Regions from separate parts of the Arthrobacter sp. StoSoilB20 genome, predicted to be linked through region 1. Evidence: predicted binding sites of a transcription regulator. Region 1 holds the regulator's gene; the other holds the start of a gene.
The links. Region 1 encodes HrcA, which represses chaperone genes, less so after heat shock. Its sites were predicted from a motif close to TTNGCACTCGNNNNNNNCGAGTGCNAA; they were not measured.
Positions count from the first base shown of each region.

Region 1 (4,541 bases):
TGATGGCGAGGTCGCTGGCGGCAACGGCTTTGGCCAAGGACCCGGTGTCCACCATGGTCCTTACCTCGGGGATCCATGCCCGCCGTGCTTGCTTGGCCGCAGCCGCCACCACGGACTCCCACTTCGCATGGGCTTTTGCGGCACGGTCGGCCTTCCATCGAACAATGGAACGTTCTGACTGCCACGGAAGCACAGCATCTATTCCGAGTTCCGTGGCCGTCTCGATGGCCAGTTCGTCGCGATCGCCTTTGGCCAAAGCCTGGACCAGCACCAAACGGATGTCCGGCCTGTCTTCGAAGACGACGTCTGAGGCGGTGACTGTCAGGCCCCCGGGACCGGCCTCGGCCACCACACCGGTCAGCCTCGCGCCGGATCCGTCGGCTATGTCAACGGATTCTCCCACCCCAAGGCGTTTGACCGTGACGGCGTGCCGCGCCTCCGGACCTTCCAGCACGAACGTGCCTCCCGGGCGTACGTCGTCAAGGCTTCCGGCGGAGGTGAAGAAGACGGGGTTGCTCACCGCTACAGGTTACCGAGCTTGTCCCGAAGCTTGGCGAACATGCCGCCGCTGGCCACGAGCTTGCCTTCGGTGAACTGCTCCCCGCGAAGTTTCGCGAGCTGCTGCAGCAGCTCCTCCTGGGCAGGATCCAGCTTGCTGGGTGTTTCGACATGGAGGTGTACCTTGAGGTCGCCGCGTCCGTATCCCCGCAGGTGCGTCACACCCAGACCCCGCAGGGTGATGATCTCGCCCGACTGGGTTCCGGCCTTGACGTCGATGTCCTGTGCGCCGTCGAACGTTTCGAGCTGCAACTCAGTGCCCAAGGCCGCGGCCGTCATAGGCACGCTGAGGGTGGCGTGGAGGTCGTCACCTTCGCGCATGAACATGGAATCGTTGTTGACGCGGATCTCCACGTAGAGGTCGCCGGAGGGCCCACCCGCGGGGCCGGCTTCACCTTGGCCGGACAACTGGATACGCGTGCCGGTGGCAACACCGGCGGGAACCTTGATGGTCAGGGAGCGGCGGCTGCGGATACGGCCCTGTCCGTTGCACTCGTTGCACGGGTCCTTGATGACCGTGCCGAAGCCCTCACAGGATCCGCAAGGAGCTGCGGTCATGACCTGGCCAAGGATGGAGCGGACGGCTCGCTGGACCTGTCCGCTCCCGCCACAAATGTCGCAGCGTTCCGGGTGGGTTCCCGGGCGGCAGCAACTGCCGTCACAGGTGGGACAGGTTACGGCTGTGTCCACTTCCAGCTTCTTGTTGACGCCAAAAACGGCGTCCTTAAGGTCGATCCGGACGCTGATGAGTGCGTCCTGGCCGCGTCGGACACGGGAGGCAGGCCCGCCATGACCACCGCCGCCCCCAAAGAAGGTGTCAAAGATGTCCTGGAACGCGAAGCCCTGGCCGGCGTAACCGCCACCATAGCCGTTGTCCGTTCCATTCTCGTTGCCGGTGGCATCGTAGACGCGGCGCTTCTGGGGATCGGACAGGACCTCATAAGCATGGGTCACGGCCTTGAACTGTTCCGCGACATCCTCTCCCGGGTTTACGTCCGGGTGGAGTTTCCGCGCCAACTTGCGGTACGCCTTTTTGATCTCTTCCCCGGTGGCTTCCGGCGAGACTCCCAAAACGTCATAGTGGCTGCTCAAAGTCGGTTTCTCTTCCTTGTTGTACTGCGGATGTTTCTTCGGACCGGCGTTCAGCCGCCGAGAATGCGTGAAAGGTAACGGGCCACGGCCCGGACTGCGGCCATGGTGGTTGGGTAATCCATGCGGGTCGGGCCCAGGATGCCCACCTTTGCACCGGATCCGTAACCCGTGGCCACCACGGATGCTTCCGCCAGTCCGTCGTAGGGATTCTCCCGGCCGATGCTCACGGTGACGCCGCGTGGATCATCTCCCATATCCGACAACAACCGGAGCATCACAACTTGTTCCTCGAGGGCTTCAAGCACCGGACCGATACTCAACGGGAAGTCCACATTGGACCTGGCGAGGTTGGCTGTACCGGCCATGAGGATACGTTCTTCGCGGCTGTTGTCACTGAGGGCCTGCAACCCGTTCGCCAACGTTTGGGCCAGTCCCCGAAGCTCCGGCGGGCACAGGGCAACCACCGACGGCAGGACTTGCGGCAACAGGGCCAATTGCGTTCCGGCGATGCTTCCCAGGAAGCGCGACCTCAGTTGCATCAAAGAGTCGTCGCCCACGGCCGAACCGGTTTCAATGACCTTCTGGCCGACGCTGCCAGTATCGGCAATCAACACCACCAACACCTGTTGGGGGGCCAACAGCACAAACTCAACGTGCCGCACCAGGGCTCGGTTCGAGTGTGGATACTGCACGACGGCGACCTGGTTGGTCAGTTGCGACAGGAGCCTGACGGTACGCTCCAGGATGTCGTCGACATCATCAGGGCCTTCAAGCAACGAATGGATGGCTCTCCGCTCGGCCGCTGAGAGGGGCTTGACCTGGGAGATGCGATCGACAAACAGTCGATAGCCCTTGTCGGTTGGAATGCGGCCGGCACTGGTATGGGGCGCTGCTATGAGGCCTTCTTCTTCAAGAACTGCCATGTCATTGCGGATGGTGGCGCTTGAAACACCAAGATGATGCCGTTCCACGAGGGCCTTTGATCCCACAGGCTCCCGCGAATGTACGTAATCTTCAACGATGGCACGCAGTACTTCCAATTTGCGCGGCTCACTCATTGCTCCACCTCCTGACAACTGCCATGGCCACCGGGGCCGGGTCCACTTAGCACTCAACATGCCCAAGTGCTAACCAGTCTAGTATGAGCCACCCCGTTGCTAGCATTGAACTTTCCCGGTCCAGCCCGATACAAACCAACCCGGCACAAAAATTAACCCAGCAAAAAGGTAGGAATTCCTTGGCATTCGACACGTGGGGTCCCCAGGACCTGTCAGCTCCTGCCAAACGCCAGCTGCCGGAAGTAGCAGTCCAGCGCGGGATGGTCCTTGAGGACGTCCAGTCGGGATGGGTGGGCGAAGTCACCCGCGTCGAAAAAACCGGCGGCATGCACATCGTGGCCCTTGAAGACAGGCGGGGCAAGACCAAGTCTTTCCAGCTTGGTTTCGGCTTCCTGCTTGAGGGGCAACCCATCCGGTTGATGCCCCCGGCCCCGCGCCAAGCGCCGTCGGCTGTCAGTAACGGGCGCACTGCTTCGGGTTCGGTACGGGTTCAGGGACACCGGGCACAGGTGGCCAAAGCCAGCCGTATCTGGGTGGAAGGCAAGCACGACGCCGAACTCGTCGAGAAGGTCTGGGGTGACGATCTCCGGGTAGAGGGCATAGTGGTGGAGCCCTTGCACGGTGTGGATGACCTCAAGTCTGCGATCTCCGCATTCAACCCCGGCCCCGGTCGACGCCTCGGCATCCTGGTGGACCACCTTGTGGACGGTTCCAAGGAATCACGGATCGCCGCTGACGCCATGACGGTTCCCGGAGCAGCAGGCAACGTCCTCATTGTTGGACATCCCTACATCGATGTGTGGCAGGCCATCAGACCCAAAGTGCTGGGCATTGAGGCCTGGCCGTCAGTGCCCCGCGGGACTGACTGGAAGACCGGGATTCTCTCTGCTTTCGGCTGGCCACACGAGAGCGCTGAGGACGTGGGCCTCGGCTGGCAGCGACTCCTTGGCGCCGTCCGAAGCTACGCCGATCTTGAAGCTTCACTGCTGGGCCGGGTGGAGGAAGTCATCGACTTCCTCACTGTTCCGTGACGTTGCCCCCAAAGCAGCAGCAAGTAACGTGTCATCTAGGCGTTTGTCCTGTGAAGCTGGTCGGGGCCGGTATTCTGGGACAGCAACACCGCAGCATCTTTACAGTAAAGGGAACACACCGTGGCAGAGAACGCTCCTGAAGAACCGGGCAGCGCCGCAGGCCAGCCCCAGTACCATGGCGCGCCTGCAAACGCGCTGCCTTTGACTGCCAGCGAGGACAGGCAGTGGGCTACTTTGGCACACTTCGGCGGCATTCTGGGTTGCCTGCCCTCGCTGCTGATCTACCTGATCTTCCGCGACCGCGGACCGTTCACGGCGCAGGAATCCAAGGAAGCGTTGAACTTCACCCTGCCTCCAACCATCGCCGCCGTTGTGGCGAACATCCTGGTGCTGCTGCCGGTGGTGGGCAACATCTTCGCCGTGATCGCCACCGGCATCTGGGTAGCCTTGACCTGCTTCTCAGTCTCGGCCGGAATCAGGGTCAACCATGGCCAACCGCACCGCTACAAGATCAACCTGCGCTGGGTTAAGTAACCCACCACGCCGCTGCCCGGCCAGGAGCTGGCCGGGTGCGAAAGCGTCAGCCGGGCAAACAGGCATCAGCTGGGCAACCAGGCATCAGTCGGGAAGAATCCTGCGGACCACGGCGTCCGCCAAGAGGCGGCCCTTCAGCGTAAGGATCAGGCGGCCCTTGAAGGCCTGCACGGGATCCACCAGTCCGTCGGCGATCAGCCCGGCCATTGCATGGCGCCCCACCGCGTCCAGGGCATCTACTGACAACCCTGTGCCAAGTCGGGCTTCG
Region 1 covers NZ_AP024651.1:2,650,009-2,654,549, forward strand. The annotation lists gene LDN85_RS11925 (16S rRNA (uracil(1498)-N(3))-methyltransferase) at 1-520, opposite strand, end outside; gene dnaJ (molecular chaperone DnaJ) at 523-1,650, opposite strand; gene hrcA (heat-inducible transcriptional repressor HrcA) at 1,701-2,708, opposite strand; gene LDN85_RS11940 (DUF3097 domain-containing protein) at 2,888-3,739, shown strand; gene LDN85_RS11945 (DUF4870 domain-containing protein) at 3,860-4,273, shown strand; gene hemW (radical SAM family heme chaperone HemW) at 4,358-4,541, opposite strand, start outside.

Region 2 (4,541 bases), 660 kb from region 1:
AGGACCTCGAGGGCGTCAGTCAGCTGGATCTCCCCGCCACGGCCTGGAGCTGTATTCTCCAGGACGTCAAACACGGCCGGGTGCAGCACGTAGCGCCCGATCACGGCAAGGTTGGACGGCGCTTCTTCCGGGGAAGGCTTCTCCACGAGCTGCTTGATGCGGACGTAGCCGTCCTCGCCGATCTCTTCGACGTCGGCGCAACCGTAGGCGCTGATCTTGGAGGGTTCCACCTCGATGAGCGCAACCACGGACCCGCCGGTCTTCTGCTGGACGGCGATCATGTCGCTCAGGAGGTTGTCGCGGGCGTCAATGAGGTCATCACCCAGGAGAACAGCAAAGGGCTCGTGGCCGACGTGCTGCTTTGCACGAAGGACTGCATGGCCGAGGCCGTTGGGGTCGCCTTGGCGGACGTAGTGGATGTCACCGAGGTTGGTGGCGGACTGGATGGCCTCAAGCTTGGCGGTATCGCCCTTTTCAGCCAGCGTCGCTTCCAGCGCCGGCACGCGGTCGAAATGATCCTCCAGGGCGCGCTTGCTGCGCCCGGTGATCATCAGGACGTCGTGCAGGCCAACCTTGACCGCTTCTTCGACGACGTACTGGATGGCTGGCTTGTCAACCACGGGCAGCATTTCCTTCGGCATCGCCTTTGTTGCAGGCAGGAACCGGGTGCCAAGACCCGCTGCGGGGATGACGGCCTTACGGACAGCATTGTTATCGAGAGTCACCGGACTAATGTAACGGAAGGAACACATCATCGGCTAAACCCTCGCCGCGCCGGGAAGACTTTTCTGTGGACCCGACGGCAGCTTCTGTTGCCGGACCAGCACCAGGCGAACCTCACGATCGGACACCCATGGCATCGAAGGAAGACATCCGCAGCACCCGGCGCCTCCACCGGCGGGGCCTCACCCCCGAGCAGATTGCCGCCGCAGGCACGTCCCTTGCACAGCATGGAACGGCATGGGCCGCAGCAGCCACTTCCGGCGCACCGGCCACTTTTGCCGTCTACGTGGGCGTCGCATTTGAGCCGCCCACCAAGCCCCTCATCCACTCCCTGTACGAGGCAGGGCACCGGATCCTCCTTCCCGTTTGCGAGCCCGGCAGGCAGTTGAGCTGGGTCTACTGGACGCCGTCCACCGTCTTTGTCCGTTCGTCCTATGCCCCTATTGACGAACCCGAGGGTGAACGCCTGGAAAGCCAGGTTGTGGCAGGAGCCGCCGGAATCTTCATGCCCGCCACGGCTGTGGACAGGGATGGCAACCGGATTGGCCAGGGCGGGGGCTACTACGATCGGCTCCTCCAGGGCCTGGACACTTCGGGCTCGCGGCCGCCCACCATTGCGGTGGTGTACGACGACGACCTCTTGCCGGCAGGTTCGATTCCCGCCGAGGCCTTCGACCGCCCCGTGCGGGAGGTGTTGACGCCATCCGGCGTGGTCAAACTCCACAGCAGGGAAGAGCACAGCAGCGCGGCGGACCCGGGCACCGCTGGAGGAACAGCCTGAGGAGACTGCCTGCTGGTGAGGTCCGGCACATCTGCTGGCGCACGGGACGGAGCCGGATGATAGAATTGGCACTCAGGCCCTGCGACTGCTAATGCGAAGTACAATCTTCGCCACGCTGCACAGGACCTGAACTTTGTCCTGAAGGAGGAACTCAGTGCCCACATACGCATACGCCTGCAAAGACTGTGACCATGCCTTTGACATCGTCCAGTCATTCTCTGACAGCTCCCTGACGGAGTGCCCTGAGTGCAAAGGCGCCCTTCGCAAGAAGTTCAACAGCGTCGGCGTCGTCTTCAAGGGCTCGGGTTTCTACCGGACTGATTCCCGTGACGCCAAGGGAAGCACCGTCTCAGCGGCACCGGCAGCACCCGCTGCGGCATCCTCTGCCCCTGCAGCCACCCCGGCCCCCGCAGCTGCAGCGAGCTGACTCCCCACCTTTTCCACATACGCCGCTGGGTCCCTGTCAGGCGTCCCGGCGAGTGGCTAGCGTGGCGTCATGCCACAACAGTCTCGAAGCGCCCTCCTTGCCCGCGCCCGTCGATCAGCGTCAGCAACCACCGGTCCTTCGCGCCCGGTTCCCTCCGCGAATCCTGGGCACCAATCTCCGGGCCGTAACAGGCCCACGAGGTTCCATCGCCCGCCGGATCATTCCACCCCTCGGGGCAAGCGGCGAAGGATTGGCTCGTGGATTGCCCGGAACAGGCGCCTCACCGTTGCCCTCCTGCTGTGCTTGGCCGCCGGCATCGCAGTCCAACAGCTGACCCCGGCCCCGGAGCTGCGGGTCAGCGTTTTGGTAGCCGCCCGCGACCTCCCAACGGGAGCTACTCTCGCTGAGTCTGACTTCACCACCATGGGCATACCCCGTGACTTCGCCCTAACCGGGGCGATCTCGGATGGCGGGGCCCTTGTTGGCCGCCAGTTGGCTGCACCTTTGAACCGGGGTCAGATTCCCACGGAATCCAGCCTTCTGGGCCCCGGGCTCCTCACCGGATCACCGGTGGGCACGGCGGCCGTTCCCCTGCGGATGGCCGACCCGTCCTCCATCCAGCTGCTCTCCCCCGGCCAGTTGGTCACCGTGGTCCTGACAGCGTCCGGTTCCTATGACGAATCACGGCAACCCCAGGTACTGGCAGGTCCGTTACCTGTGCTCTGGACCTCAGCCCACGGCGGCAAAGCCGGCGAATGGTTGGGCACCAACGACACGGAAGGACTGGTGGTGGTAGCCGCGGATCCCCAACAAGCAGAAAAGCTTGCCGGCGCATCTACGCAAGGCAAGCTTTTCTTTGTTCTGGTCACCCCGTGACGGGCGAGCCGCATGGTGGTGGAAGATCAGCCCCAGTGCGGAGGCTTTTGTTCCTTCAACCACTGCTCATGGTCGTAGCCGGACTCGTCTCCCCATCGGCGGGGATCATCTTCCGCGGCTTTGGTGGGAAGAATGCCACTCAAGCCGGGCTTGGCTGCCGCGCTCCTAGCCTCCGAGGCCTCATCATCGGCATCGGCGACTGGTTCTGTAGATTCGACCCCAACCTCGTCTTCGGGACCGGTTGCTTGTTCCATCAGTACTGCTTCTTTCCCGTTGTCTGCGTAGCTGTCTTCGTTTCCGGCAGCTTCGCCAGGCTGACCCTGGTCCTCCCGCGCCGGACTCGGAGCAAATGTGGGCTGCCCTTTGTCCGCACTCAATTGTTCAACGTCCATGTCCAGGAAGCCATGCTCCGGCGACGTCGACCGCGGAATGTGGTTCTCCAGCCCAAGGTAGGAACCGATGCGATCCGCGCAGGATGAAGGATCCGTGAAGACCTCAATGGTCCACAGGGACATGTACCGCCACCCCATGCGCTCCAGCAGTTGCGGACGAAGCCGGCTGCGTTCGCGGACACTCATCCGGCGATAGCGCTCGGTTCCATCGGATTCTATGGCAACAGGTGTCGGGATTTCCGCGCCCTCCCGGCCAATCGTATGAACGGGATCAGCGGCAGCAGCAATGTCCAGCACGCCATCATAGAGATGCCAAACACGGGCACCGCGGGCCCTCAGTCGTTCTCCAAGGTCAGCCACCAAAGGATCCTCGCCAAGAGCCTGCTCACTGGCAACCGCACGGGAAGCGGGGGTACCAAGATTGCTGTTTCCCGAAAGCTCCCTGTCCAGCAGCTCGTAGAAGTCCACGGCGCCGTGAGCCAGCCGGTCAAGGTCAAGGTCCTCGGGACGGAAGCAGCTCAGGACATGCATCGAACGCCGTGCGCGGGTCATGGCCAAGGCGAACCGGTTACGGCCACCCTCAGCGGACAGCGGCCCGAAAGAGTGCAGTGCCCGGCCGTGCGGGGTGCGCCCGTATCCGAGGGAGAAGATCACGTGGTCCCTCACCAGGCCTTGGGCACGCTCCAGGTCCACCACACGGAAAGACTCAGGGCCGGCGCCAAAGAAGGTGGACAGCAACGGATGGTTGGGCAGTTGCAGCCTGATCGCCTCGCCGATGCGGGCAGCATGGCGCAGGCTGGCCGTCACAACCGCCAACGACGTGCGGGGCCGCAGCCTGGCGTGTTCGAACACAAGGTCCACCACGCGGTTGACCTCTGCTGTCACGGATTCGACGCCCTCGTGGTCAGCCCCGGGAAGGCCAGTGCCATCGGGAATGTACTCAACCAGGATGGAGCGGTCCAGCCCTGTGACGGAGTTCCCGTCGGGCAGGCGGCGCAGGCCACCGTCGTAATAGTTTTTGCTCAGCTGAAGGATCAGGTCCTCGTCCACTGCGCGGTACACCCAGTTCAGCTGCCAGGTTGGCAGGACCCTTGCCAGTGCTTTGAAGGCGCTGTCGACGTTCTCGTGGCTTGCAACGCCGGCAACCGGCGGCTCCACGGCAACGCTGAAGGTCCGTGCATGGGCAATCTTCGCATCACCGAAGGCCACCACTTGCTTGGCCCTGGCAATGGCCGGGAGGACAGCCTGCAGCGAGGTGGATTCGGCGTCAATCACCACCACGGCGTCAAACTTTTGCTCGGCCGGAAGAACACCGGTCAGGAGATAGGGGCTGACCGACCAC
Region 2 covers NZ_AP024651.1:3,307,132-3,311,672, forward strand. The annotation lists gene galU (UTP--glucose-1-phosphate uridylyltransferase GalU) at 1-725, opposite strand, end outside; gene LDN85_RS15030 (5-formyltetrahydrofolate cyclo-ligase) at 854-1,504, shown strand; gene LDN85_RS15035 (FmdB family zinc ribbon protein) at 1,659-1,931, shown strand; gene LDN85_RS15040 (RcpC/CpaB family pilus assembly protein) at 2,001-2,807, shown strand; gene LDN85_RS15045 (AAA family ATPase) at 2,834-4,541, opposite strand, start outside.
Region 2: a site for HrcA is predicted at 1,570-1,596, ahead of LDN85_RS15035 (FmdB family zinc ribbon protein). Genes of this name have one in related genera too.